DNA from 4 places in the Streptomyces sp. NPDC093546 genome. Region 1 is predicted to be linked to each of the others. Evidence: riboswitches for the same ligand, from Rfam matches in the RefSeq annotation. Region 1 holds a riboswitch; each other region holds the start of a gene.
What was found. Region 1 has a riboswitch for cyclic di-AMP ahead of ACIRNI_RS21115 (transglycosylase SLT domain-containing protein). Riboswitches for the same ligand answer to the same signal wherever they lie in the genome.
Positions count from the first base shown of each region.

Region 2: it holds a riboswitch for cyclic di-AMP, as region 1 does, so the genes downstream of both, ACIRNI_RS24560 (C40 family peptidase) here and ACIRNI_RS21115 (transglycosylase SLT domain-containing protein) in region 1, are expected to answer to the same signal.
Region 3: it holds a riboswitch for cyclic di-AMP, as region 1 does, so the genes downstream of both, ACIRNI_RS08925 (C40 family peptidase) here and ACIRNI_RS21115 (transglycosylase SLT domain-containing protein) in region 1, are expected to answer to the same signal.
Region 4: it holds a riboswitch for cyclic di-AMP, as region 1 does, so the genes downstream of both, ACIRNI_RS16620 (peptidoglycan DD-metalloendopeptidase family protein) here and ACIRNI_RS21115 (transglycosylase SLT domain-containing protein) in region 1, are expected to answer to the same signal.

Region 1 covers NZ_JBIWJG010000009.1:171,121-177,932, forward strand. The annotation lists gene ACIRNI_RS21100 (aminotransferase class V-fold PLP-dependent enzyme) at 1-582, shown strand, start outside; gene ACIRNI_RS21105 (class I SAM-dependent methyltransferase) at 633-1,388, shown strand; gene ACIRNI_RS21110 (hypothetical protein) at 1,501-1,776, shown strand; gene ACIRNI_RS21115 (transglycosylase SLT domain-containing protein) at 1,787-2,551, opposite strand; cyclic di-AMP (ydaO/yuaA leader) riboswitch at 2,556-2,725, opposite strand; gene ACIRNI_RS21120 (nucleobase:cation symporter-2 family protein) at 3,338-4,810, shown strand; gene ACIRNI_RS21125 (transcriptional regulator) at 4,892-5,608, opposite strand; gene ACIRNI_RS21130 (Tm-1-like ATP-binding domain-containing protein) at 5,816-6,812, shown strand, end outside.
Region 2 covers NZ_JBIWJG010000012.1:114,807-121,618, reverse strand. The annotation lists gene ACIRNI_RS24580 (8-amino-7-oxononanoate synthase) at 1-1,062, shown strand, start outside; gene ACIRNI_RS24575 (DUF397 domain-containing protein) at 1,037-1,240, opposite strand; gene ACIRNI_RS24570 (helix-turn-helix domain-containing protein) at 1,261-2,130, opposite strand; gene ACIRNI_RS24565 (ATP-binding protein) at 2,371-2,811, shown strand; gene ACIRNI_RS24560 (C40 family peptidase) at 2,870-3,349, opposite strand; cyclic di-AMP (ydaO/yuaA leader) riboswitch at 3,354-3,548, opposite strand; gene ACIRNI_RS24555 (hypothetical protein) at 4,177-4,383, shown strand; gene ACIRNI_RS24550 (urease subunit gamma) at 4,608-4,910, shown strand; gene ACIRNI_RS24545 (urease subunit beta) at 4,926-5,237, shown strand; gene ACIRNI_RS24540 (urease subunit alpha) at 5,230-6,812, shown strand, end outside.
Region 3 covers NZ_JBIWJG010000003.1:531,026-537,837, forward strand. The annotation lists gene ACIRNI_RS08905 (alpha/beta hydrolase) at 1-178, shown strand, start outside; gene ACIRNI_RS08910 (GNAT family N-acetyltransferase) at 133-951, opposite strand; gene ACIRNI_RS08915 (NlpC/P60 family protein) at 970-2,061, opposite strand; gene ACIRNI_RS08920 (hypothetical protein) at 2,353-2,706, shown strand; gene ACIRNI_RS08925 (C40 family peptidase) at 2,752-3,675, opposite strand; cyclic di-AMP (ydaO/yuaA leader) riboswitch at 3,674-3,831, opposite strand; gene pcrA (DNA helicase PcrA) at 4,030-6,513, shown strand; gene ACIRNI_RS08935 (M23 family metallopeptidase) at 6,544-6,812, opposite strand, start outside.
Region 4 covers NZ_JBIWJG010000006.1:360,031-366,842, reverse strand. The annotation lists gene ACIRNI_RS16630 (MBL fold metallo-hydrolase) at 1-697, opposite strand, end outside; gene ACIRNI_RS16625 (SGNH/GDSL hydrolase family protein) at 793-1,587, opposite strand; gene ACIRNI_RS16620 (peptidoglycan DD-metalloendopeptidase family protein) at 1,759-2,661, opposite strand; cyclic di-AMP (ydaO/yuaA leader) riboswitch at 2,666-2,824, opposite strand; gene ACIRNI_RS16615 (tyrosine-protein phosphatase) at 3,271-4,083, shown strand; gene ACIRNI_RS16610 (DUF6126 family protein) at 4,108-4,224, opposite strand; gene ACIRNI_RS16605 (helix-turn-helix domain-containing protein) at 4,247-4,861, opposite strand; gene ACIRNI_RS16600 (aspartate aminotransferase family protein) at 4,922-6,307, opposite strand; gene dxs (1-deoxy-D-xylulose-5-phosphate synthase) at 6,304-6,812, opposite strand, start outside.

The DNA of each region.
Region 1 (6,812 bases):
CCGGACGTGCCGATCTGCCTGGACGCCGCCCAGAGCGTGGGCCATCTGCCCGTCTCGGTGGCCGACCTCGACGTGGACTTCGTCGTCTTCTCCGGCCACAAGGCGCTCGCCCTGCCCGGTACGGGCGCGGTCTGGGCGCGCGGGCGGCGCGGTCCGGAGTTCCGGCCGAGCGGCTGGCAGGGCACCCCGAACACGGCCGGTGTCGTCAGTCTCACGGCGGCCCTCGACTGGCTGGACGCGGCGGGCACGGACCGCATCGAACGGTGGACCGTGGCCCTGGCGGCCCGGCTGACCGACGGACTGGCCCGGATGGACGCCTACGAGGTGCTGGGCTGCCGCTCCAGCCTGGACGCCGCCTCCACGGTGCAGCGCCGCCGGCACGTCGTGGCCTTCCGGCACCGAGAGATCGGCTCCCAGGACCTCGGCTTCATCCTCTACAGCCACGGCTTCATGGTGCGCTCCGACAGCCACTGCCAGGCGGGAGCGGACCCGGGGGACGGCTCGGTGCGGATCAGCCTGCACGTGTACAACTCACCCGAGGAGATCGACGGGCTGCTCACCGCACTCGCTAGTCTGCAATGATTTCCATGACCGATTAGATGGCATGGCGAGAAGGCAGAGGTGCGGGGGACATGAGTGTCAGCACGGTGGCGGCCGCGCGATGGGTGGACCGCTGGGAGAGACAGCAGCAGCGGTACGCGATCGACCGCGAGGAGGCGTTCACCGTCATCGCCGACATCGTCGAGGGCGTGACGGCGGACCGGCGGGCGCCCCTCGTCCTCGACCTGGGCAGCGGGCCCGGCTCCCTGGCCGCGCGCCTGGCCCGCCGGATGCCCCGCGCCCGGGTCGTGGCGGTCGACGCCGACCCGCGCCTCCTGGAGCTCGGCCGGGCCTACTACGGTCCGGCCGTGCGGTACGTGGAGGCCGTCATCGGCGAGCCCGGCTGGCTGGACGCCGCCGGGACGGCCGGGCCGGTGGACGCGGCCGTCTCCACGACGGCGCTGCACTACCTCAGCGAGCGCACCCTGCGCCGCGTCTACCGCGACCTCGCCGGGCGGCTGCGCCCCGGCGGGGTGCTGGTCAACTGCGACCACATCTGTCCCGACTCCGCGAAGCTCGGCGAGCTGGCCCTGCACATCGGGCGCCGACGGGCCGAGCGGGAACCGGCCGTCGCCGACGACGACTGGGAGACATGGTGGTCCGGGGTCGCCGCCGACCCGGAGCTGGCGCCGCTGTTCTCCGCCCACCGCCACCACCGGCACCCGCGCTGCGAGGGAAACGACCTGACCCTCTCCGGGCACCTCGCCCTGCTGCGCGAGGCCGGCTTCGAGGAGGCGGGAGCGGTCTGGCAGTTCGGCAACAGCCATGTCCTCGTGGCCGTGCGCTGACCGCGTGCGCCAACCGGGTTCGCCGACCACGTCCCGTGGCGTCACGGCTCCTTCACGCAACCGCCCCGCTCCGCCGGTCGCGCGACCGGCGGAGCGGGGTCAGCATGGGAACGTGACGTGGGCATCGTGGACGACGGTCCGGGTCTTCGCCGGACGCGGTGGCGTGAGCACCGACACGGTCGGTGTCATCACCGGTGAACTCGACGTGCACACCACCTGGGTCGACGGCGAGGCACGGGTGGCCGTGCAGCACAGCGGGGCCTCCGACTGGTTCCCGATGAGCGGCAGTCCTGTGCCGTGCTCGTCGGAGGAGGCCAGCCGCGTGCTGCACGACGCCGTGGTGGAAGCCGTGCGGTCCGGCGGCGGGGCGACCGTCCCCCGCCCGTGAGGCCGGCGGCTCAGTACGCGCCGAAGACGTTGTCGATCGACCCGTAGCGGTCGGCGGCGTAGTTGCAGGCGGCGGTGATGTTGGCGACCGGGTCGTACGGGTCGGTCGACGTGCCGGGCACGTGGTACGCGCGGAACGTGGGGTCGATGACCTGGAGGAGACCCTTGGACGGGGTGCCCGCGGCGGCGTTGGAGTCCCAGTTGTTGATGGCGAGCGGGTTGCCGGAGGACTCGCGCAGGATGTTGCGGTGGATGCCCTCGTACGAGCCGGGAATGCCGCGCTCGGCCATGATGGCCAGCGCTTCCTTGATCCAGCCGTCGAGGTTGTTCGCGTACGTCGCGGGCTTGGCGGCGGGCTTCGCCGTCTTCGCGAGCGCCGGCCGGGCGGTCGAGCGGCTGGCCCGCTCGGTCGACGCGGGCGCGGCGGTGGACTTCGCGCCGATGGTGAGCTTCATGCCGGGGCGGATCAGCGACGGGTTGTCGCCGACGACCGACTTGTTGTCCTCGTACAGCTTCTTCCAGCCGCCGCTGACGCCGTGGTCCTGTGCGATCTCGGAAAGGGTGTCGCCCGCGGTCACGGAATACGTGACGGGCGACGCCGGGGCCTTTTTCGCGGCGGCGGCAGGCGCCGCATTCGGCGTCGCGTTCGGCGCCGCCTCGGCCGCGGTGGCACCGAACAGGGGAAGGGCGAGTGCGGCGCCGCCCGTGCCCGCGGCGACGAAACGGCGGGCGAGCGGATTGTTCTTGGGACGACGGTGCTTACCCTGTGCGGGCATGGCGCATTCCTCTCCGTCGCCTGCGAGGTGAGCTGTCGGGTTCGGGCTGGAGATGCCCGGCCGCGACGCACACACGAGGGCGTGCGCGCGCGACTTCACCCCGAGCCTTTCCGTTTCCGGATCGGCGGCTTACCTGGTTCCCCCGCTCCTGCCGTACGTCGGTGGGTGAGTGGGTGCGGATTCCGGGCGGCGGCAGGATTCGGCGGTCCGACCGGATTGCCGTGACGGTAAGCGAGAGCCGTGGGCGGGAACAAGGCGCGAAACGCGCACGCGTGGTTACGGAAACGCCATGAAGTCGCTGCTGCCGGAAAGTCAATTCTCTTTCCCAGCAGGGGAAATGCGCCGGGGAGGGTGCTTTCCCGTGCGACGCGAGGTGAGTCATGTCACGGCGCGCGCAAACAGCCCTCGAAGTGGTGTTGTTGAAGAAATCTCTCAAGTAAGCCCATATATCTCCGAAACCAGAGATATATGGGCGAAAGGGGCGTCTGGCGGGACGGGGGAGCGGTGAGTGCTGTTCCGGTTACTCGCGAGGAACGTCCGACGTCAACTAGGGTGAGCGCCCCGATCGGCTCCACCTGCGGATCTCATGCGCAGGGCGGCTTCGTCATGCCGATCGAAGGAAAGTCCTCAAACCAGGACGCACATCCAAGCGCAGGGCGACGTGGTGTCGGCAACTCCGCCAGACGTCGGCTCCGTACGGGCCGACGAGGCCTCGTCCTGATACATCCGGGCTCCGAGGCGTCGGCTCCTCTCTCATTCACCTACCTCTTGTAAGGCAAGGCAGAGATGGCACGAGTCTCCCGACGGCACTCCGGGACGCAGACGCATCCCGTCGACGAACTGCTCCCCCTCCCGCAGCTCACGCTCTACGGCTTCCAGCACATCCTCGCGTTCTACGCGGCGGCCGTCATCGTCCCCGTACTCCTCGGAAACGCCCTCGGGCTCTCCGACGAGCAGCTGGTCCACCTGATCAACGCGGACCTGCTGACCTGCGGCATCGCCACGATCATCCAGGCGCTGGGCGTCTGGAAGGTCGGCGCGCGACTGCCCCTGGTGCAGGGCGTCACCTTCACCGCCGTCTCCCCCATGGTCGCGATCGGCATAGGCGCGGGCGGCGGCACCGCCGGTCTGCTGGTCGTCTACGGCGCGGTCATCACGGCCGGCATCGCCACGTTCCTCTGCGCGCCGTTCTTCGGCAGGCTGGTGAAGTACTTCCCGCCCGTCGTCATCGGCACGATCCTCACCATCATCGGCATCACGCTCATCCCGGTGGGCCTCCAGAACGCCGCCGGCGGCTCCCACCTCGTCGGCGACCCCGCCTACGGCTCCGGAAAGAACCTCGCCTACGCGCTCGGCACCCTGCTCCTGATCCTGGTCGTGGTCCGGCTCGGCAAGCCGATCCTCAGCAGCCTCGCCGTGCTCATCGGACTCGTCGTGGGCACGGCCGTCGCCTGGGTCCTCGGCGACGCGCACTTCGACGCGGTGGCGGACGCCGCCTGGTTCGGCGTCACCACGCCCTTCCACTACGGCATGCCGCAGTTCGAGCTGCTGCCCATCGTCGCCATGGTCGTCGTCATGCTGATCACGATGGTGGAGACGACCGGCGACGTGTACGCCATCGGCGAGATCGCGCGGAAGAAGGTCGACAGCGACACCGTCACGCGCGCGCTGCGGGCCGACGGCATGTCCACGATGCTCGGCGGTATCTTCAACTCCTTCCCCTATGTGGCATTCGCGGAGAACATCGGACTTGTCCGCATGTCCCGGGTGGTGAGCCGCTTCGTGGTGGTGGCCGCCGGTGTCTTCATGATCCTGCTGGGGCTGCTGCCCAAGGCCGGCAGCCTGGTCGCCGCGATCCCGCACCCCGTGCTCGGCGGCGCGGCGATCTCGATGTTCGGCATGGTCGCGGCGGTCGGCATCCAGATCCTCGCCAAGGTGGACCTGCGCGAGGAGCGCAACGCCATCATCCTGGCGGTGAGCCTCGGTGCGGCGATGCTGCCCACGACGGTCAAGCCGTTCTTCGAGCGCATGCCGGACGACGTACGCGCGGTGCTGGACAGCGGCATCACGCTGGGCGGGCTCACCGCCATCGTGCTGAACCTGTTCTTCAACGCGTTCACGCGGCGCAAGGCGATGGAGATCGACTGGGAGGACTACGAGGACGAGGCCCCGCCCGCTCCGGGTGCCCCGTCCGCCCACCCCGCCCACCCGGCCCCGGGTGCCCACCCCACCCCCGGTGCCGGCGCCACCTGGCGCTGAGCCCTTCTCGCAGCAGGACGGCCGACGGCCCCCGGATCGTCCGGGGGGCCGTCGGCCGTCCGCGCCTCGCGGGGTCTCCGGTCAGAAGCCGTCGAACGGCGGCTCGTCGCCCGCCTCACCGATCAGCTCCCAGAAGTGGTCCACGAGCCGGTGCAGGAACGCCGAGCGCTCCGCCGCGACCTCCTTCAGCCGGGCGTCGCCGTTGCGGGCCATCAGGTGACCCATGTACCGCTCGGAGAACTCCGCGAACTCCGTGTGCATCGTGCGCAGGGCGTCCCCCACCGAGGTCTCGTCGACGACCACGATCTCCGCGACCGGCGCCACATGGACCTTCCAGCGGCCCTCGATGGCCGTGCGGAGGTGCCGGGCCAGCTCCTCGTCACGGCCCATGAGGCCCACCAGCTGGCGCAGGGTCAGCCCCAGGGCGTCCACCAGCGCCCTGGTCTGCCGGATGTCGCCGTCCCAGCGGTGCGCCGCCTCCGCGGTCCGGTAGGCGGCGGGGTCCATGCCGATCCGGTGCGCCAGCCGCTCCACGCTGAGCTTCCGGGCCAGCCGGTGCTCCGCGAGGGTGCGCGGCTCGATGCCCATGAGGGTGGTGGCGGAGCACCACAGCACGTCGGCGAGTGCGAAGAGGTGGGGTTCGGAGGGGAGGTGGGATCCCTGTTCCCAGGCGGCGATCAGGTCGGGGTGGACGGGAACACCGCACGCGGCCATGGACTGGGCGACCTGCGAGGTCGTCAGGCCCATCCGGGCTCGCGCCGCTCTGGCCTCTCGGGGGGAGAAGGGAGTGCTGTACACGAAGGACCCCTAAACGCACTGAAGAGAGTGGATGAACATCCAGGAGCGGGCAGGCTAACAGATGGTCCAGTGGTAGGAAGCGTCAAAATCCCTTCGATAGCAAGGCGATATTCCTTTGTAGGCTTTCGTTCGTTGGTCGGATGTTTCCGGTCGGTAGTCGGACGGGCGGTCTTGCCACCACAGGGTCCGCGCCGGGAAAGTACGGCCATGACGATGGTCGTACTGGTGGGGACCCTGGACACCAAAGGGCTGGAGTACGGGTGGCTGCGCGAGCGGCTGCTGCGGCGGGGCGTCGACGTCGTGGTCGTCGACACCGGCGTGGCCGGCTCCCCCCGGATACCCGCCGACGTGGAGCGCGCCGAGGTGGCCCGGGCCGCCGGAGTGGACCTGGAGGCGCTACGCGCCCGGGGGGACCGCGGCGCGGCGGTGACGGCGATGGCGCGCGGCGCCGAGGCGACCGTCCTGCGGCTCCACCGGGAGGGACGGCTGCACGGCGTGCTGGCCATCGGCGGCAGCGGCGGCACGTCCATCGCCACCCGCGCCATGCGCGCCCTGCCGCTCGGGGTGCCGAAGGTGATGGTCTCCTCGATGGCGGCGGGCGACGTCTCGCCGTACGTCGGTTCCGCCGACATCACCATGATGTACAGCGTGGTCGACATCGCCGGGGTGAACCGGGTGTCGGAGCCGATCCTGGCGAACGCCGCCGACGCCGTCGCCGGCATGGCCGAGGGCTTCGCCGCCGCCTCCCGGGCGCTGGTCCCGGGGGAGTGGGGCGGGGACGGCGCGCCGCCGGTCGCGGCGAGCATGGCGGGAGTGACCACGCCCGGCGTCGACGCGGCCCGCGAGCGGATGACGGAACTCGGCTACGAGGTCCTGGTGTTCCACGCCAGCGGCGCGGGCGGCCGCACCCTCGAATCACTGGCCGGGCAGCGCCTGTTCGCCGGCGTGCTGGACCTGACGGTCTGCGAGCTCGCCGACGACCTGTACGGGGGCCTCCTCACCGCCGGGCCCGACCGGCTCACCGCCGCCGGGCGCGCGGGGGTGCCGCAGGTGGTGAGCCCGGGCGCGCTGGACATGGTGAAGTTCGGCCCGGTCGACACCGTCCCGGAGCGGATGCGCGACCGGCACGTCCACGTGCACAACCCGTCCATCACGGTGGTGCGTACGACGGAGGAGGAGTGCGCCGAACTGGGCCGCCTTCTGG
Region 2 (6,812 bases), on a different contig from region 1:
CTCGCGAGCAACGACTACCTCGGCCTCACCCGTCACCCCGCCATCACCGCGGCGGCCGCCGGGGCCGCCCGCCGCTGGGGCGCCGGCGCCACCGGGTCGCGCCTGGTCACCGGCACCACCGAGCTCCACACCGAGCTCGAGCGCGAACTGGCGGACTTCTGCGGCTTCGAGGCGGCCCTGGTCTTCTCCTCCGGGTACGCGGCCAACCTCGCCGCCCTGACCGCGCTCAGCGCCCGCGGCTCCCTCATCGTCTCGGACGCGGGCAACCACGCCTCCATCGTCGACGGCTGCCGGCTCTCGCGCGCCGAGACCGCCGTCGTCCCGCACGCCGACCCCGAGGCCGTCGCCAAGACCCTCGGCGCCCACCCCGACCGCCGCGCCCTCGTGGTGACCGACTCGGTCTTCTCGGTCGACGGCGACGCGGCGCCGCTCGCCGGACTCGCCGCCGCCTGCCGCGCGCACGGCGCCGCGCTGGTCGTCGACGACGCGCACGGCCTCGGCGTGCTGGGCGACGGCGGCCGCGGAGCGCTGCACGCGGCGGGGCTCGCGGGCAGCGCGGACGTCGTCGCCACGCTCACCCTCTCCAAGTCCCTGGGCAGCCAGGGCGGAGCGGTCCTCGGCCCGGCGCGGGTCATCGACCACCTGGTCAACGCCGCGCGGACCTTCATCTTCGACACGGGCCTGGCCCCGGCCGCGGCGGGCGCCGCGCTGGCGAGCCTGCGGCTGCTGCGGGCCGAGCCGGGCCTGGCCGGCCGGGCCCGTACGGTCGCGGCGACCCTGCACGGGCGGCTGACGGCGGCCGGCCTGACCGCCGTGCGGCCGGACGCCGCCGTCGTCTCCGTACGTGCCCCGTCACCGGAGCAGGCCGTGCGGTGGGCCGCCGACTGCCGCGCCGAGGGGCTGGCCGTGGGCTGCTTCCGGCCGCCGTCGGTGCCGGACGGGATCTCGCGCCTGCGGCTGACCGCCCGCGCCGACCTGTCGGAGGCTCAGATCGATACGGCCGTGACCACGATCCTCCGTACGGCGCCGGAGCCGGTCAGCCCAGCGGCTTCAGGGAACTGACGAAGGACGTCCAGGCCGCCGCCGAGAACCGCAGCGGCGGCCTGGCGGTGTCCTTCGAATCACGCACGGCCAGCCGCGCGGCACCGAGGCAGGCCGCCTCGACGCAGTTGTTCATGCCCACGCTGCGGCTGCTGCGCCGCCAGTGCGGGCCATCGTGGTGTGCGAGGTAAGCAGACATGTGGGGTGCCTTGCCTCTCCCTACGCGCCGTCACCGATCCCGGCGATGAGTTCCGACGACTCCTCGGGCGTCAGGGCGAGCGCCTGCATGGTGCGGAACGCGGCGCAGTACGCCTCGAGGTCTTCCGAGCGTTCGAGATAGAGGCTACTCGTCAAGTGGTCGAGAACCACCACATCCAGATCAGACATGTTCGCGAACGAGAAAATAACGAAAGGCCCGGAGAGGCCGACGTACCCGCCCACCGCGAACGGCAGCACCTGCAACCGCACATGGGGCAGGTCCGCCAGCTCCCGCAACCGCCGCAGCTGGGCCCGCATCACCCCCGGGCCGCCCACCTGCCGCCGCAGCACCGCCTCGTCCAGTACCGCCTCCAGACGCAGCGGCGGATCACCGAACAACACCTCCTGGCGGGCGATCCGGACCTCCACCAGTGAGTCGACCGCCGTCGCCGGCAGCCCGTCCAGCGCGGCGCGCGTCACCGCCCGTGCGTAGTCGGGCGTCTGCAACAGGCCCGGCACCACCGAGGTCTCCAGCGTGCGGGCCCCGCAGGCCTGCGACTCCAGGCTGATGAAGTCCTGGTACTGCGGCGGCAGCACGCCCCGGTACGCGTGCCACCAGCCCGTGCCGCCGCCGTCCGCCGCCGCGCCGGACAGGGCCTCCACCAGCGTGCGCAGCCGTGGTTCGCGTACGCCGTAGGCGTCGAGCAGCCGTGACACGTCCGCGCCCGTCACCCCGCTCGCACCCGTCTCGATCCGGCTGACCTTCGACTGGTGCCAGCCGACGAGCCGCGCCGCGTCCCGGCTGGTGAGCCCCGCTCTCAGGCGCAGCCGCTTCAACTCCTCGCCGAGCTTGCGGCGTCGCACCGCCGGACCGTGTCGCGTGCCCCGCACGACCGCCCCTCCTCCCACCCTCCGGAACGCTGGACCAACCCGCCAGTCTGCCCGCCGGAACCGCTCTCGCGTAGCAGGGTTCACCGCTTCGAGCGACAGATATATGCATATCTTGGGGGATCGGCCCCACCTGGGGCGACATAGGTGGCAGTCTGGCGCGAAGCGCAATCCGAGGCCGTCCTCGCACAACATCCGCTCCCTGTCGGAGTCCGGCCCCGGTGGGAAAGGGACAGCGTCGCCATGGCAGACCATCAGGAAGCATCCGTCACTCTGCCGAGCGATCCAGCCTCGGTCTCCGCAGCCCGCAGATACGTGGCGGACGTTCTTACCGAATGGGGGCTGCCGGCCGAGTCCGACACCGCGGACGCGGTACGGCTGATCGTCTCCGAGCTCACGACCAACGCCGTTCAGCACACCTTCGGACAGTCCCCGACCTTCACGGTGGACATCCGGCTGGAGCGGGACGAGCAGCTGCGCATCGGCGTCACCGACAGCCACCCGCGCTGGCCGCAGCGCCTGCCCGCGGCCGTCCAGCAGGACAACGGGCGCGGCATGGTCATCATCCGCTGGCTCGCCGCCGAGCGCGGCGGCCGCCTGACGGTCACTCCGACCGGCGACGGCGGCAAGACGGTGTGGATCGCCCTGCCCTGGTCCGTCCCGTCCGTCCCCGTCCGGGGCTGACCGGCCCCGCACCGCAGGTGTGCACGCTCCGTGCGGTACGGGGGCTTGGGGCCTCGCGTCAGCGCACGCGTCCGTAGTAGACCGACTTCGACCAGATGCGGTCGAGCTTGACCACCGAACCCGACTTCGGTGAGTGCCAGATCTTGTTGTCACCGGCGTACAGGCCCACGTGGTAGACGCGGCCACCGGAGTGGAAGAAGACCAGGTCTCCCTTCTGCCGCTGCGACGCGGAGAGGTGACGGGTCTTGTTGTACTGCTGCTGCGCGGTGCGGGGCAGCGTCTTGCCGGCCTTCTTGTACGAGTAGAGCGTCAGCCCGGAGCAGTCGAAGCGGGACGGGCCCGCTGCGCCGTACGCGTACGGGGAGCCCTTCTTCGACGCGGCGACGTTCAGCGCCTTCGTGGCGAGCGTCGCGGTGGCGGCCTCGGCGTCGGAGACGGCGCCCGGTGCCAGCATCGTGCCGCCGACGGCGGCGAGCGTCAGTGCCGAGACGGCACCGGCTCGGGACAACAGAGACGGGACATGCATCTGCGCGGTCATAGCGCAACCCTTCGTCAGCCGCCTGTGAAGGATGACCTGTCGGGTTCGGGCTGGCGAAGTTGCCCGGCCGCTGACGCGGCTTCACCCCAAGGGGCGGCCATGGTGCGCTCGCCCCGTACTGCTTGGGTCCTCCACTCCTGCCGATCCACTCCTGTCGACCAGTCGTCCGGACGGCGGCAGGACTCGGCGTCCGCCCGGACCGCCCCGCCGCGGTGGCGGGGGCTTGTCGTCGAAGGGATCTTGACCCATGACGGGACGAAATTCCGAGCCGAAACGGAAGTTTGTGAGGCTCCTCACGACTGATCCATTCGAGTGGACAGGGGCGTTTTGGCGCGACGCGGCGGCCGATTGATGATCCGTGTACCAGCGGCGGAGCGTGATGTTCCGCCAGATGTGTACAGCAGCGGCGCAACTCGTGCAGTGCGTAATTCCCTCGTTTGCGTACGCCGAACGAGGGTGGCTCGTTGGCCCGTCTGCGCCCATCCGTGCTACGCGGAAATCCCTCATCAGGCGGGCTCCTGAGGGAGCGTCACCCGCGCTGTTCGGCATTCGCCATCGAGAACACGGAGCGCACGCGCCAGCGTCCGGGTGTGCGCCTCGCCCTCCCGTGGTCACGCGTCGCGCTCAGTGCCTCCCGCGGTGCGGCCGTGCGCCCGGCGAGCGCCCGATTGGGCCCGCTCCAGGGGTGCGGACGCGTGCGGGATCGTTTCGTCGTCCTCGTGCGGGTGACCGGGCGCGTACCCGGGGTGCGGAGGTGGGTAGCCAGGGGCCGACTCGAACCAACCGGCGGGTCAGGACCCGTCACTCTGCCCCAGGAGGGAATCCGTATGCGTCGCATCGCGGCCGTCGTCCTCGGAACCATCGCACTGCTCGGATCCACCGCCACCACCGCCTCGGCGGTGCCGGATCCCACCGCCGTCGTCGACTGCGTCGTTACCGGCGCGACCGACCTGACCGCCGTCGTCGACCCCGCCTCCCTCGCCATCCCCCCGGAGGTCCCGGGCGTCCCGGGAGCGAACTGCCTGGCCGTCTGAGGCGGACACCACGGCTCGTATACGAAAGGGCGGCTGCCCCGGCGGGGCGGCCGCCCGCATCCCATGGCCGGGCAAAGCCGTAGTTAACCTCCTGGAAAAACTTCTGCCCGAGATTGAAATATCTCTCCCTCACAATCGTTTCCGCAGGTCAACAGAGTGTTGAAGCCGGATAGGGTCCCGCTGCTGCCCGGGGTCGCGCCGGGCGGGAACATGTGAGGTGAAACGTGCAACTGAGCCCGCACGAGCAGGAGCGCCTGCTCATTCATGTCGCTGCCGACGTCGCGGAGAAGCGCAGGGCACGCGGGGTGCGGCTCAACCACCCCGAGGCCGTCGCCCTGATCACCGCGCACATCCTGGAGGGGGCCAGGGACGGCCGGACCGTCGCCGAGCTCATGGCGTCCGGGCGCAAGGTCCTCAGCCGCGACGACGTCATGGAGGGCATCCCCGAGATGATCCACGACGTCCAGGTCGAGGCGACCTTCCCCGACGGCACCAAGCTCGTCACCGTCCACGAGCCGATCGTCTGACGGGGAACGCCACCGATGATCCCCGGAGAGATCCTCTACGCCGACGAGCCCGTGCCCCTCAACGAAGGCCGCCCCGTCACCCGCCTCACCGTGCTCAACGCCGCCGACCGGCCCGTCCAGGTCGGATCCCACTACCACTTCGCCGAGGTCAACCCGGGCCTCGTGTTCGACCGCTCCGCCGCCCGCGGCCTGCGGCTCAACATCGCCGCCGGTACCGCCGTGCGCTTCGAGCCCGGCATCCCCGTCGACGTCGAACTCGTCCCCCTCGCCGGCCGCCGCGTCGTCCCCGGCCTGCGCGGACAGACCGGAGGAGCCCTCGATGGCTGAGCTCGCCCGCCCCCAGTACGCCGACCTCTTCGGCCCCACCACCGGTGACCGGATCCGCCTCGCCGACACCGACCTGCTCGTCGAGATCGAGGAGGACCGCTCCGGCGGGCCCGGCCGCTCCGGCGACGAGGCGGTCTTCGGCGGCGGCAAGGTGATCCGCGAGTCCATGGGCCAGGCCCGCACCACCCGCGCCGAAGGCGCCCCGGACACCGTCATCACCGGCGCCGTCGTCATCGACCACTGGGGCATCGTCAAGGCGGACATCGGCATCCGCGACGGCCGCATCACCGGCATCGGCAAGGCCGGCAACCCCGACACCATGGACGGCGTCCACCCGGACCTCGTCATCGGCCCCGAGACCGAGATCATCGCCGGCAACGGCAAGATCCTCACCGCGGGCGCCATCGACGCGCACATCCACTTCATCTCGCCGACCGTCGTCGAACAGGCCCTCACCTCCGGCATCACCACCCTCGTCGGCGGCGGCACCGGACCCGCCGAGGGCAGCAAGGCCACCACCGTCACCCCCGGCCCCTGGCACCTCGCCCGGATGTTCGAGGCGCTGGAGACGTACCCCGTCAACATCGGTCTGCTCGGCAAGGGCAACACGATGTCGCGCGAGGCGATGCACTCCCAGCTGCGCGGCGGAGCCCTCGGGTTCAAGATCCACGAGGACTGGGGCGCGACCCCGGCCGTCATCGACGCCTGCCTCGGCGTCTGCGACGAGACCGGCGCCCAACTGGCCATCCACACCGACACGCTGAACGAAGCCGGGTTCGTCGGCGACACCCTCGCCGCCATCGCGGGCCGCACCATCCACGCGTACCACACCGAGGGCGCGGGCGGCGGTCACGCCCCCGACATCATCACCGTGGTCTCGGAGCCGTACGTCCTGCCCAGCTCCACCAACCCCACCCGGCCGCACACCGTCAACACGCTCGACGAACACCTCGACATGCTGATGGTCTGCCACCACCTCAACCCGGCCGTCCCCGAGGACCTGGCGTTCGCCGAGTCCCGCATCCGGCCCTCGACCATCGCGGCCGAGGACATCCTGCACGACATGGGCGCCATCTCGATCATCTCCTCCGACTCCCAGGCGATGGGCCGCGTCGGCGAGGTGATCCTGCGGACCTGGCAGACCGCCCACGTGATGAAGCGGCGCCGCGGCGCACTTCCCGGCGACGGACGCGCCGACAACCACCGCGCACGCCGCTATGTCGCCAAGTACACGATCAACCCGGCCGTGGCGCAGGGCCTCGACCACGAGATCGGCTCCGTCGAGCCCGGCAAGCTCGCCGACCTGGTGCTCTGGGACCCGGCGTTCTTCGGCGTGAAGCCGCAGACCGTGATCAAGGGCGGCCAGATCGCGTACGCGCAGATGGGCGACGCCAACGCGTCCATCCCCACGCCCCAGCCGGTCATGCCCCGCCCCATGTTCGGCGCGCTCGGCCGGGCCGCGGCGGTGGGCTCGTACAACTTCGTCACGCACAGCGCCCTCGACGACGGGCTGCCCGAACGGCTGGGACTGGACAAGGGGTTCGTGGCGATCAAGAGCACCCGCGGAGTCACCAA
Region 3 (6,812 bases), on a different contig from region 1:
GGCCTCCTGGATGCGGGAGGTGCCGTCGGTTTTCGAGTGGCTGACGGCACGGATGGGGGCCGGCGCTTCCGGGGCAGGGGCGCAGGGTCCCGGAGGTCCCGGCGGCACCGGAGGTCCCGGCGGCACCGGCCGTCAGGGAGCCAGCGAGATGTCCACCTTCTCCGACACCCGCCGGTAGCCGATCCCGGCGTAGATCCGCTCGATCGACGCGTCAGCCGGCTCCAGCCACACCAGCCGGCAGCCGCGCGCGAAAGCCGTCGCCGTCAGGTACGCCGAAAGGTTCCCGCCGATGCCCCGCCGCCGGTGGCTCGCCGCGACCGCCAGCCCGGCGAGCTCGCTCAGCCCGTCCACCGGCACCGAGCAGCCGCCCGCCCCCACCGTCGTACCGTCGGCGGTGTCCGTGGCGATTCCGGCGACACCGCCGCCCGCCGCCGCCGTGCGCAGCCAGCGGATCGCGCCCGCGTTCGCCTCGCCGGTCCCGCCGTACGCGAGGTTCTGCACCGAGGCGGCCGCGGCGTACGCGGCGTCGTCCGCCGGCTCGTCGAAGGCGATGCCCTCGACGGGCCCCGGTTCCCGCAGCCCGCCCGGCGCGCACGCCATCAGCGGCGCCCGCCGCTCGACGGTGAACCCGGCCGCCAGCAGCGCCGGTTCGAGCTCCGGCGCGCAGGCCGGCTGGAACTCCAGGCGCGGCACCCGCTCCAGCTCCCGGAAGGCCGCCACCAGTTCGTCGATCTCCGCCTTGGTGGGGGCGGCGCCCGCGTCGGGGATGGCGTAGTTGGCGGGCGGGATGTCCCAGTCGGGGTTGTAGCGCAGGACGAAGGGGCCCACGCGGCGGTGATCGGGGGACCGCAGCGCCAGCGTGCGGACGCAGTCCTGGAGGTCGTCGGCGATGCCTTCGGGGATGCCTTCGCGGGTGCCTTGGGGGATGCCTTCGGGAGTGTCGCGATCCATCGTCATGGATCCGGGACCCTACGCGACCCGGGTCGCCCCCGCCCACGGCATTTCGTCGATCGGCGCGATCCTCACGGGTGCGCCGGGCCGCGGGGCGTGGATCATCTTGCCGTCGCCGATGTAGAGACCGACGTGACTGACCCCGGAGTAGAAGAACACCAGGTCACCGGGGGCGAGCGCGGAGCGTGGGACGCGCTGTCCGGCGTTGATCTGGGTGTACGTGGTACGGGGCAGGGCCACCCCGGCGGAGCGCCACGCGGCCTGCGTGAGCCCCGAGCAGTCGAAGGCCGACGGCCCGGTCGCGCCCCAGACGTACGGCTTGCCGAGGGCCCCGTACGCGTACGACACGGCCTGCGCGGCGCGTGCGTTGGGCGCCTGCCGTGCGTGCGTCGGCGGGGGGTTCCCGGCCGTCGGGCCGGAGTCCGTGTCCGTGCCCGCGCCCGCGCCGGGGTTCTCGTACCGGGCGCGTTCGGGGGCGGACAGCCGGCCCAGGAGGCGCTCGGCGGCGGCGAGCTTCTGCTGGACCATGGCCTTGTGGCGGCGCAGTTCGGCCTGGCGGGCCTCCAGTTCGCGCAGGTGGCCGCCGGATTCGGCGCGCAGCTGCGCGATCCCGGCGAGCTCGCGGCGCACGGCGGCGATGGCGTCGGCCTGGCGGGTCCCGGCGCGCTCGGCGAGGGCGGCGCCCTCCAGGTAGGCGTCCGGGTCGGTGGAGAGGGCGAGCTGGAGGGCGGGGTCGAGCCCCCTGTGCCGGTACTGGGCGGTGGCCACCGAACCGAGCGCGTTACGGGTGGCGGCGAGCCGCTCCGTCCGGCGGGCGGCCTCGTCCCGCAGGGCGTCCAGCGAGGAGCGTGCCTTGTCGGCCTGCTCCTTGGCGCCGTTGTACCGCTCGGTGGCCTCCTCGGCCTCCCGGTGCAGCCGGTCCACCTCGGTCCTGATCTGGGCGGGGGAGAGGCGGGGCTCCGCGTGCCCGGTGCCGCCGAGGACGGTGGCGGTCGCCGCCCCGGCGAGGACGAAGCCGGCGGCGGTGCGCCCGGCCGCCGATCCGTTCAGGGATCTCTGCCGGGGCTTGCGGTGCTTGCGGTGCTGCGGAGGTTCTGGGTGAGCTGCCACGAGGGCGGGTCACTTCCCTTCCCTGTCACGTGTGGGTGGGGTGGCCGGCCGCCGCCCGGGAGTCGGAAGACGGCGGTGGGAGAACCGGCCACCTGGGGGAGGACGCTAAGCCCGCCGGTCACGGCGGTGAGGGGGAGTGACCGCAATTGCCCGCAGGTGAGAGTTCGGAGGCGGCTTCCGTCGGCGGCGACGCACCTGGAACCGCGCATTCCGTATCAACTGTGACCGAGGCGACGAATGAGGCAACCCCGGCCGGGGGCCGGTGCTATGGCCCCGGTTAGGCTCCGGCGCATGGACGTACTCATCAATGTCTTCGTCGCGCTGCACATCATCGGTATCGGCGCCCTGCTGGGCGGCTTCCTGTCCCAGATGAAGGCGATGGGCGCGGGCACGGCGCGCTTCAGCCCCGGCATGCTGCACGGCGCGCTGACCATGCTGGTCACGGGCGTGGCCCTGGTCGGGCTGAACCAGGCCGACGACCAGACCGTGAACAACATCAAGATCGGCGTGAAGCTGGCGATCCTGGTCGTCATTCTCGGCCTGGTCTACGTCAAGCGGGACGAGGAGACGGTCGAGAAGCCGCTCTTCGGCGCCGTGGGCGGCCTCACCGTCGCCAACATCTTCATCGCGACGCTCTGGACCTGAGGCCTGAGGTCTGAGGTCTGAGCCCGGGGTCTTTCGGGGTCTCTCTTACGCGGGGCGCACGCAGCCGGACACCGGCATGGAGTGGACCGGCTCCTCGCGTACGTTCATCCCGGGCCGCGGGGCGTGGATCATCACGCCGTCGCCCTGGTAGATGCCGACATGGCTGATGTCGTCGTAGAAGAACACCAGGTCGCCGGGGCGCAGCTCGTCCATGGAGACGCGCGTGCCGACGTGGGCCTGTTCCCAGGTGGTACGCGGCAGGTCGACACCCGCCGCCTTCCAGGCCGCCTGGGTCAGGCCGGAGCAGTCGTACGAGCTCGGGCCGGCCGCGCCCCACACGTACGGTTTGCCGAGCTGGGCGCGGGCGAAGGCCAGCACCTTGTCGGCTTTGGCCGCGGCGCGATCGGGGCCGGTATCGGCCTCGCGGGCTTCCGGTGCGTACGTCGGCTCGTGCGCCGGTTCGTACGACGGCGCCTCCGCGCGGGTTTCCGCGAGGGCCTCCGTCCGGGCCAGCAGGGCGCGCGCCTCCGCGAGCTTGCGCTGCACCGTCCGCTTGCCGGCCCGCAGCGCGTCGGGGGTCTTCGCCGACTCGCCCTGCCGCGCGGCGGGCTCCGCTTTCGCCACCTCGACGACTTCGACGCCATCGCCGACGGGCTGGACGGGCTGGACGGGCTGGACGGGCTGGACGGGCTGCACGGGCTGCACGGGAGTGGCGTACCGCTGCGCCTGCGTACCCGTGCCGGCCTGCCGGTAGAGGTCGTCGACCTTTCTCTGCACCTCCTCGACCGTCGGCCGGCCCGGTGCGACTTCGGCGGACTGGGCGGACTGAGCGGACAGCAGGGTCGTGACCGAGGCGATGGCGGCCGTCGTGACCCCGACGGCGGGGGAATTCGTACCAAACGAACCAAACGTACCGAACGTGCGGGTGGTGCTGCTGCGCGGCTTGCGATGCGACGCCAAGGCCGGCATCTCCTTCCGTAGGCCGCCTACCGGGTCAGCCGGCGGGTTCGGGCGAACGGAAGGTGCCCTACGGCCTGCGGAAACGGCCGATTCACCCCATGGTGCATGGTTGGGTCCCCGGTTCCAACTCCCGTGCGGGGAGAGCGGATTCGGCGTGGGCGGTCCGATCGGCGTGGTTCGCCGATGAGGGAACGGTCCGCTTGGTCGGCACGCTAGCCAACGTGTGGTGGTGCTGTGAAGGATGATGTTCGATATGCCGGATACATTTTCGTGACCTTTACCCGGCGCTTATGTGTGGTCGCGGTGAGCGACGAAACCGGTTCGGCCCCGACTGTCAGTGGGGCGGCCTAGACTCGATAGGCGATGAGCAGCCTCTTTGACGACAGCTTCCTGGCGGACCTGCGGAACCACACCTCCGAGGAACCGCCGCCGCCCCCCGAGGACGCCGAGGACCACGCCCCGGCCCCGGAGGAGGTCCCGCACGACCTCTTCGGGGACCGCTTCGACGTGCCCCCGGCCCGGGACGCGTACCACCGCGACGGCGCGCCGCGCACCGTCGTGGACCCCGCCGCGCTGCTGGAGGGGCTGAACGACCAGCAGCGCGCCGCCGTCGTCCACACCGGCTCGCCGCTGCTCATCGTCGCCGGTGCCGGCTCCGGCAAGACCCGGGTGCTGACCCACCGCATCGCGCACCTCCTGGGCACCCGGCACGTGCACCCCGGCCAGATACTGGCGATCACCTTCACCAACAAGGCCGCGGGCGAGATGAAGGAGCGCGTCGAGCAGCTCGTCGGCCCGCGCGCCAACGCCATGTGGGTGATGACCTTCCACAGCGCGTGCGTGCGCATCCTGCGCCGCGAGTCGAAGAGGCTCGGCTTCACGTCGTCCTTCTCGATCTACGACGCCGCCGACTCCAAGCGCCTCATGGCGCTGGTCTGCCGCGACCTGGACCTCGACCCGAAGAAGTTCCCGCCGAAGTCCTTCAGCGCCAAGATCTCCAACCTGAAGAACGAGCTGATCGACGAGGAGACCTTCGCCGACCAGGCCGCTGGGGGCACCTCCCAGGCCGAAGGCCTAGGGGGAGGCTTCGAGAAGACGCTCGCCGAGGCGTACCGCATGTACCAGGCGCGGCTGCGCGAGGCCAACGCCCTGGACTTCGACGACATCATCATGACGACGGTCCACCTGCTGCAGGCGTTCCCGGACGTCGCCGAGCACTACCGCCGCCGCTTCCGCCACGTCCTCGTCGACGAGTACCAGGACACCAACCACGCGCAGTACACGCTCGTACGCGAGCTGGTGGGCACCGGTTACGAGGACCTGGACCCGGCCGAGCTGTGCGTCGTGGGTGACGCCGACCAGTCGATCTACGCCTTCCGCGGCGCGACCATCCGCAACATCCTCCAGTTCGAGGAGGACTACCCCGACGCGACGACGATCCTGCTGGAGCAGAACTACCGCTCCACGCAGACCATCCTCTCCGCCGCCAACGCGGTGATCGAGCGCAACGAGAGCCGCCGCCCCAAGAACCTGTGGACGAACGCCGGCCCCGGGACGCGGATCATCGGGTACGTCGCGGACACCGAGCACGACGAGGCGCAGTTCGTCGCCGACGAGATCGACCGGCTGACGGACGCGGGCGAGGCGAAGGCCGGCGACGTCGCGATCTTCTACCGGACGAACGCCCAGTCCCGTGTCTTCGAGGAGATCTTCATCCGCGTCGGCCTGCCGTACAAGGTCGTCGGCGGCGTCCGCTTCTACGAGCGCAAGGAGGTCCGGGACGTCCTGGCGTACCTGCGCGTGCTGGCGAACCCGGAGGACAGCGTCCCGCTGCGCCGCATCCTCAACGTGCCCAAGCGGGGCATCGGCGACCGCGCCGAGGCGATGATCGAGGCGCTCGCGCTCCGCGAGAAGATCACCTTCCCGCAGGCGCTGCGCCGCGTCGACGAGGCGTACGGCATGGCGGCGCGCTCCGCGAACGCCGTGAAGCGGTTCAACACGCTGCTGGACGAGCTGCGCACCATCGCCGAGTCCGGCGCCGGACCGGCCGTGGTCCTGGAGGCGGTCCTGGAGCGCACCGGATACCTCGCCGAGCTGCAGGCCTCCACCGACCCGCAGGACGAGACCCGCATCGAGAACCTCCAGGAGCTCGCCGCCGTGGCCCTGGAGTTCGAGCAGGAGCGCGGCGACAACCCCGGTACGCTCGCCGAGTTCCTGGAGCAGGTGGCGCTGGTCGCCGACTCCGACCAGATCCCGGACGAGGACGAGGAAGGCTCCGGCGTCATCACGCTGATGACGCTGCACACCGCCAAGGGCCTGGAGTTCCCGGTGGTGTTCCTGACGGGCATGGAGGACGGCGTCTTCCCGCACATGCGCGCCCTCGGCCAGACCAAGGAGCTGGAGGAGGAGCGGCGCCTGGCGTACGTGGGCATCACGCGCGCCCGCGAGCGGCTCTACCTCACGCGGTCGTCGATGCGCAGCGCGTGGGGCCAGCCCTCGTACAACCCGCCCTCGCGGTTCCTGGAGGAGATCCCGGCCCAGCACCTGGAGTGGAAGCGCACGGGCGCGATGGCCAAGCCGTCGTCCGGCGGCCCGGCCTCCGGGATTACGGCCTCCCTGTCGTCCTCGCGGTCCCGTTCCGGCCCGTCGGGCTTCGCCACGCGGCGTACGACCGACAAGCCGGTGATCGCGCTGGCGGTCGGGGACCGGGTGACGCACGACCAGTTCGGGCTCGGCACCGTGATGGCGGTGACGGGCGCGGGCGGGGACGCGCAGGCGACGATCGACTTCGGGGACGACAAGCCGAAGCGGCTGCTGCTGCGGTACGCGCCGGTCGAGAAGCTCTAGCCGGCTGAACCGGCTGAACCGGCTGCCGGTTCAGCCGGTCGGGTCGAGACCGTGGCTGCGCAGCCACGGCAGCGGGTCGATCGGGGAGCCGCCGCCGGGACGTACCTCGAAGTGCAGGTGCGGTCCGGTGGAGTTGCCGGAGTTGCCGGAGTACGCGATGACGTCACCGGCCTTGACCTCGCCGGACCGGATCTTGGTGCTGCTGAGGTGGCAGTACCAGGTCTCGGTGCCGTCCTTGGCGGTCACGATCGCCATGTTCCCGTAGGCGCTGTTCCACTGGGTGCGTACGGTGCCGTCGG
Region 4 (6,812 bases), on a different contig from region 1:
ACGCCCAGAGGGTGTGCTGCTGGTTGCGCAGGCCGCGCCCGCAGAAGTGGCGGGCCGGGGTGGCGGTCAGCCGTACGCCGCCGACCTCGGTGGACTCGTGCCAGTCGAGCTCGCGCAGGCGGGACGTCGGGACGCCCCAGTGCTCCAGGTGGGCGCCGACGCCGAGCGGGACCGCGAAGAGGGTGTCCGTGGTGGCGAGGGCGCGGATGGTCGGCAGGTCCAGGTGGTCGTAGTGGTCGTGGGAGATGACGACCACGTCCACCGGGCCGAGCGCGGCCAGGGGCAGCGGTACCGGGTGCAGCCGCCGGGGCCCGGCGAAGGGGAACGGCGAGCACCGCTCGCCCCACACCGGGTCGAAGAGGACGCGGACTCCGTCGATGTCCGCGAGCACGCTGGAGTGCCCGAGCCACGTCAGGCGCAGCCCGGACGCCGGGGGCCGGGCGAGGTCGGCGACGGTGGTGGGGTGCACGGGAATGGCCGCCGCCGGCGAGCGGTGCCTGCGCCCCTCCTTCTCGAAGTACGTCTTCGCGAACTCGATCGCCGAGCCGGAGGGTCTGTGCCGGGCGCCCACGGGGTTCTGGAACACTCCGTCCGCGAAGTGCGGCGAGCGGCGGATGCGCTCCATCCGCTCCCCCGCCGGGTCCGCGCCGAAGGCGGCGGGCCGCAGCGCGCGCAGCCGGGACCACGACGGTCGCATGGGCGTGGTGTCGGAGCCGGTCACAGGACCTCCAGAGCTAGGTCCCTCCATTATGGGCAGGGGGTCCGACAGCCCGGGGTGCGCCCCGGGCCCGGCTACAGCGGCAGCAGGTCCGGGCGCTTGGCCGAGACGTGGTCGCCGGAGCTTTCGCCGCGCAGGCGGCGGCCGATCCAGGGCACCAGGTACTCCCGCGCCCACTGGATGTCGTCGCGGCGCACCTCGAGCGGGCCGCGCGGCGGCAGGGGCGGCCACGGCTGGTCCGGGTCGGCGGGGACCTCCACGCCCAAGACCTGGCCGGCGCGGAGGGCGACGCGGGTGTGGCCCTCGGCGGACAGATGGAGCCGGTCCGCGTCCCAAGCCCGCCTGTCCTGGACGGTCTTGAGGGACCAGAGGTCCAGCACGGGGCAGCCGTAGCGGTCGGCGACGGCGCGCACATGGCCGTTGTACGTGGCGATCTTGCCGCGCAGGTGGCGCAGCACCGGCACGCCGCGGGTGTCGAAGCCGGTCGTCACCAGCACGGTGCCGACCACCGAGGTCAGGTCGGCGACGGCCCGCTCGAAGCGTTCGGCGACGTCGTCGGGGTCGCTGCCGGGCCGGATGATGTCGTTGCCGCCCGCGCAGAAGGTCACCAGGTCGGGGGCGAGCTCCTTCGCCCGCGGGAGCTGCTCCTCGACGATCTGGTCGAGGAGCCGTCCGCGTACGGCGAGGTTCGCGTACCGGAAGTCGTCCGGCTCGGGCAGCCGGTCGGCGAGGAGCACCGCCAGGCGGTCGGCCCAGCCGACGAACGTGCCGTCGGGTCCGGGGTCTCCGACGCCCTCGGTGAAGCTGTCACCGATCGCCACGTACGACCCGAATACGTCACTGTCTCTGAAGGTCGAATCGTCTGCCACGGGAGCACATCCTGCCTCCTTCCCTGTGACCTACGCGACCGTAAGGAGGGGTTGACGTAGCGTGAGATATGCCACCGGTCAAGATTCGTCCAAGCCGGAATACGCCGCTGCCCGGCACCGTGGAGCACGGTGCCGGACAGAGGGGGTGGCCGACGGTGCGTCGACGGTGCGTCAGATCGAGACGCCGTGCTGGCGCAGGTACGCCAGCGGGTCGATGTCCGAGCCGTAGCTGGGGCTGGTGCGGATCTCGAAGTGCAGGTGCGGGCCGGTGGAGTTGCCGGTGGACCCGGAGAGGCCGATCTGCTGGCCGCCGCTCACGCTCTGGCCGGAGGAGACGGAGAGCTGGGAGAGGTGGGCGTACTGCGAGTACGTGCCGTCGGTGTGCTTGATGACGACCTCGTTGCCGTACGAGCCGCTCCAGCCGGCCGAGACCACGGTGCCGGGGCCGACGGCCTTGACGCTGGTGCCGGAGGAGGCCGCGAAGTCGACACCGGTGTGGTAGCCGGAGGACCACATGGAGCCGGAGGCGCGGTACGGGGTGGTGATCGAGGAGTCGACCGGGGCCGTGAAGCCGGAGCCGGTGCTCTTCGGGGCGGACTGCGCCGGGGCTGCCTTGACCGCCGGGGCCTCGGCCTTGGCGGCGGAGCGGGAGGCGCGGGCCTCGCCGCGGTCCTCGTCCGCCTTCGGCTTGGCCTTGGCCTTGGCCGGGGCGGCCTTGGCGCCGAGGGTGAGCTCCATGCCCGGGAGGATCAGCGACGGGTCCTCACCGATGACCTCGCGGTTGTCCTTGTACAGCTTCTGCCAGCCGCCCTTGACGTTCTTGTTGTGGGCGATCTTGGCGAGGTAGTCGCCGGCGACCACGGTGTACGTACGGGGCGCGGGCTTGGCGGCGGTCTGCGCGGCGGCGACCACCTGCTGCGGAGCGGTCGCCGGCGCGGCGCTCTGCTCCGCGGCGTGGGCACCGGTGGCGCCGAGCAGCGGAAGGGCGAGGGCCGCGCCACCGGTACCGGCGGCGACGAAACCACGCGTGAGCGTGCTGGACTTGGGACGGCGGTGCTTACCCTTGGCGGGCATGGCGAATTCCTCTCCGGCGCCTGCGAGGTGAGCTGTCGGGTTCGGGCTGGAGATGCCCGGCCGCGTGGTGACGCGACTTAACCCCGAGCCGGTCCCGGAATTCCGGGATCGGCGGACTTACCTTGGGTCCCCCGCTCCTGCCACACGTGGGTGGGTGCTGAATTCCGGGCCGGCGGCAGGATTCGGCGGTCCGGCCGGATTGCGGTGACCGTAGGACAGTCGGGTCGGCGCGAACAAGCCGCCGCTTTCCCGTGTGCATTCCTTTGCACCGCACCGCTGCGGATTACCGGTCACCCTCCGTGGATTACGGATCATGAATTCCCGGTGAGTGCAGGGGAATTGCGGAAGGGGCCCGGCCACGGACGGTCACTTTTATGACGCTGCTCACGCGCCGATGCCCATCTCCCGTTCTATCGGGGCACGTTATGCCGAACACCCCAATACGGACAGAAGCGCCATACGCCTACGAGCCGCCGCAGCCGTCGAGAGGGCGGACAGGAGGACGGACCGAGCACCCGTGCGGATGATTGCCCCGGGAACCCAATGTCGTATCGTCGGATCGCGACATCGTCGGCGGCCGGCGCCGACGTCAGACGCGGAGGAGTCCCCGTGACGCAGCAGGTGCCGCAGGCCCCGTCGAGCGAGCCCGAACTGTCCGGTGTGCGCAATTTCCGGGACGTGGGCGGGCTGCCGACGGTGGACGGGCTGCGCATCCGGCACGGGCGGCTCTACCGCAGCGGCCACCTCGCGCACGCCACCGGGGAGGACGCGGCGTTCCTCGGCTCCCTCGGGCTGCACACGATCTTCGACTTCCGCAACGCCGCCGACCAGAAGCTCGAAGGCCCCGACATCGAGCTCCCCGGCGTGCGGAACGTGAACATCCCGCTCACCGACCCGGCCGACGGCGCCGAGTTCTGGCGGATGGTCCGCGACGGCGACCTCGACCAGCTGCGCCAGATCCTCGCGGACGGCCAGGCGGCGGCACGGATGTCGGCGTCGTACCGCACGATCATCAAGGAGCGCACGGCGGAGCACAGCCGGGTGGTGCACGCCCTCGCCGAGGACAGCGTCCCGGCGCTCATGCACTGCGCGGCGGGCAAGGACCGGGCAGGGCTGTCGATCGCGGTGACGCTCCTGGCGGTCGGCGTCGAGCGGGAGGCCATCGAGGCGGACTACCTCAAGTCCAACGACCCGCACCGCCGCTACAAGGTGCACCGCAGCGACAGCTCCCCGGCCGGTATGTCGCCCGAGGTGATGGAGCTGCTCAGCCCGCTCTTCGACGCGCGCCTGGAGTACCTGGCGGCGGCCTTCGCGACCATCGAGGAGACCTGGGGCACGACCGACCGGTACCTCTCGGAGGGTCTGAAGCTGGCGCCCGAGACGCGGGAGCAGCTGCGCGAGCGGCTCCTCGACGCGGGCTGAGCCCCGGGGCCCGAGCCGGGCTCGTCAGCCGGCGCCCAGCGCGAAGAGCAGGTACAGGAACGCCGCGAAGAGGTGGCCGGCCACCAGGTAGGCGAAGAGCCGGACGACGAGCCCGCGCGGGAACTTCACTTCGTAGGACATGGGGTCCTCCCTCTCGGGGACGTCAGCGGTGGGTGCCGGGGCCGCCGAGGCACAGGTCGGCCGCGGCGCTCTGCAGGAGCGTGTGGACGAAGAGCAGCTCGGCCCCGCGGCGCCCGGCCGCGGCGATGCGGTGCGGGGTCAGCGAGTCGAAATGCGCGCTGTCGCCGGGGTCCAGGACATGGACCACGTCACCGAGCACGAGCCGCACCCGGCCGGTGAGGACGTAGAGCCACTCCTCGCCCGGGTGGACGCGTACGAGATCGCTCTGGCCCGCGGCGTACGGCACCTCCACCCGCAGCGCCTGCAGGGCGCGCCCCGCGCCACCGGCCTGGTGGTACGTCCAGCCGTCCGCCTCCACGGGCTCGGCGCGCCCGGCGCGGACGATCGGCTCGCGCTCCGGTGGGACCTCGCCGAGCAGCTCGGACACCGTCGTACCGTAGACACGGGCCAGGCCCAGGAGCATGGGCAGGGACGGCTGGCGCCGTCCGGTCTCGAGGCGGGAGAGGTGCGCGGGTGACAGGCCGGCGCGCCGGGCCGCGGACTCGAGCGTGAGGCCGCGGCGGCGGCGCAGCTCGCGCAGCCGGGGCGCGACGTCCGGCAGCGCTTCCGGTTCCGGTGGGCCGGCAGGGGTGGTCATGCCCCCATTGCGCCAGGAATGGGCCTGGGAGGCAATTTTCTTGCCTCTGAGGCAAAAAGATCAGCGGTTGGCGACCGCCTGCTTCATCAGCGTCTTGCCGAAGTCCCACATCAGGCCGCCGCCCGCGTGGGCCTCGTCCATGACGGCCGTGAAGGCGGCCATGAACCGGTCCACCTCGCGCTCGCCGATGATCAGCGGCGGAATCAGCTTGATCACTTCCAGGCGGTCCCCGGAGACCTGCGTGAGGATCCGGTGGCGCTGGAGCAGCGGGACGACGACCATCTGGGCGAACAGTCCCTTGCGGGCCGCCTGGAGCATCGTCCAGCGGCTGCGCAGGCCCAGCGAGGACGGGCGGCCGAACTCCAGCCCGATCATCAGGCCCCGGCCGCGTACGTCGTGCAGCAGCTCGTAACGGTCCACGAGCGCCGCGAGGCGGGTCTTCAGCAGCTCGCCGGTGAGCCGTGCGTTGGCCACGACCTCCTCGTTCTCCAGTACGGAGAGGACGGCGAGGCCGGCCGCCATGGCCTGGGCGTTCGATCCGAAGCTGGCCGAGTGGACGACCACCCGGTCCATCGACGAGAACACCTTCTTGAAGATCCAGTCCTTGCCGAGGGTGGCGCCCACCGGCACGTAGCCGCCGGACAGCGACTTGGCCACGCACAGCAGGTCCGGCTCGACGCCGTCCTCGTGCTGGTACGCGTAGAAGTCGCCGGTCCGGCCGAGGCCGGTCTGCACCTCGTCGGCGATGAGCAGCGCCTTGTGCCGGTGCAGGAGCTCCTGGGCGGCGCGCAGGAAGCCGGGCGGCGCCTCGTGCACGCCCTTGCCCTGGACGGGCTCGACGATGAGGGCGGCCACGTCGCCCCGCTTCAGCTCCCGCTCCAGGGCGTCCAGGTCGCCGAGCGCGATCGGGGTGTCGGGGAGCAGCGGTGCGAAGCCGTCCCGGAAGCAGTCCTCGCCGTTGACGGAGAGGGAGCCGGTGGTCAGGCCGTGGAAGGCGTGCGCGCAGTAGACGACGCGGGGTCTGCCGGTCGCGCAGCGGGCGAATTTGAGGGCGGTCTCCACCGCCTCCGTACCGCTGTTGGAGAAGAACGCGCGGTCCAGGTGCGGCGAGTACGACAGCAGCTTCTCGGCCAGCAGCCCGGGCAGCGGGGCGCAGTCGAAGCGGGTGAGGTCGGGCAGCTCGGCGTCGAGGACGTCGTGCAGGGCCTTGCGGACGACGGGGTGGTGACGGCCGAGGCCCATCACGCCGAATCCGGCGAGCATGTCGAGGTAGTCGTTGCCGTCGGCGTCCCAGAAGTACGCGCCTTCGGCCCGCTCGTAGACCTTGTCGAAGCCGATGGTGTGCAGCATGCGGGGCAGCTGGTGGTTGAGGTGCCGGGCGTGCAGGTCGTAGCGCTCGGCGCCGCGGTCGGCGAGCAGCTGCGCCAGGTCGAATTTCTTGCTCATGCTTCGTTCTCCTTGCGTCCCAGCGCGGCGCTGATCCGTCCGGCGATCTCGACGGGGGTGAGCCCGATGTCGGCCAGCACCTCGCCGCGCTTGGCGTGCGGCAGGAACTGGGCCGGGACGCCGAAGGTGCGCAGGGGTACGTCGGTCCCCGCGTCGCGCAGCGCCTGCCCGACCGCGCTCCCGACGCCTCCGGCGCGGCTGCCGTCCTCGACGACGGCGACGAGGCGGTGCGCGGCGGCCAGCGGTGCGAGCTGCTCGTCGACCGGCTTGACCCAGCGCGGGTCGACGACAGTGCAGGGCAGGCCGCGCTCGGCCAGCAGCCCGGCGACGCGGAGGCAGACGGGCGCCATGACGCCGACGGCCACCAGCAGCACGTCCGCGTCATCGTGGCCGGGCCGGTGCAGGACATCCATGGAGCCGACGCGCCCGACGGCGGGCAGTGGCGGGCCCGCCGCCTCCTTCGGGAAGCGCACCACGGTCGGCGCGTCCCGCACGTCGACCGCCT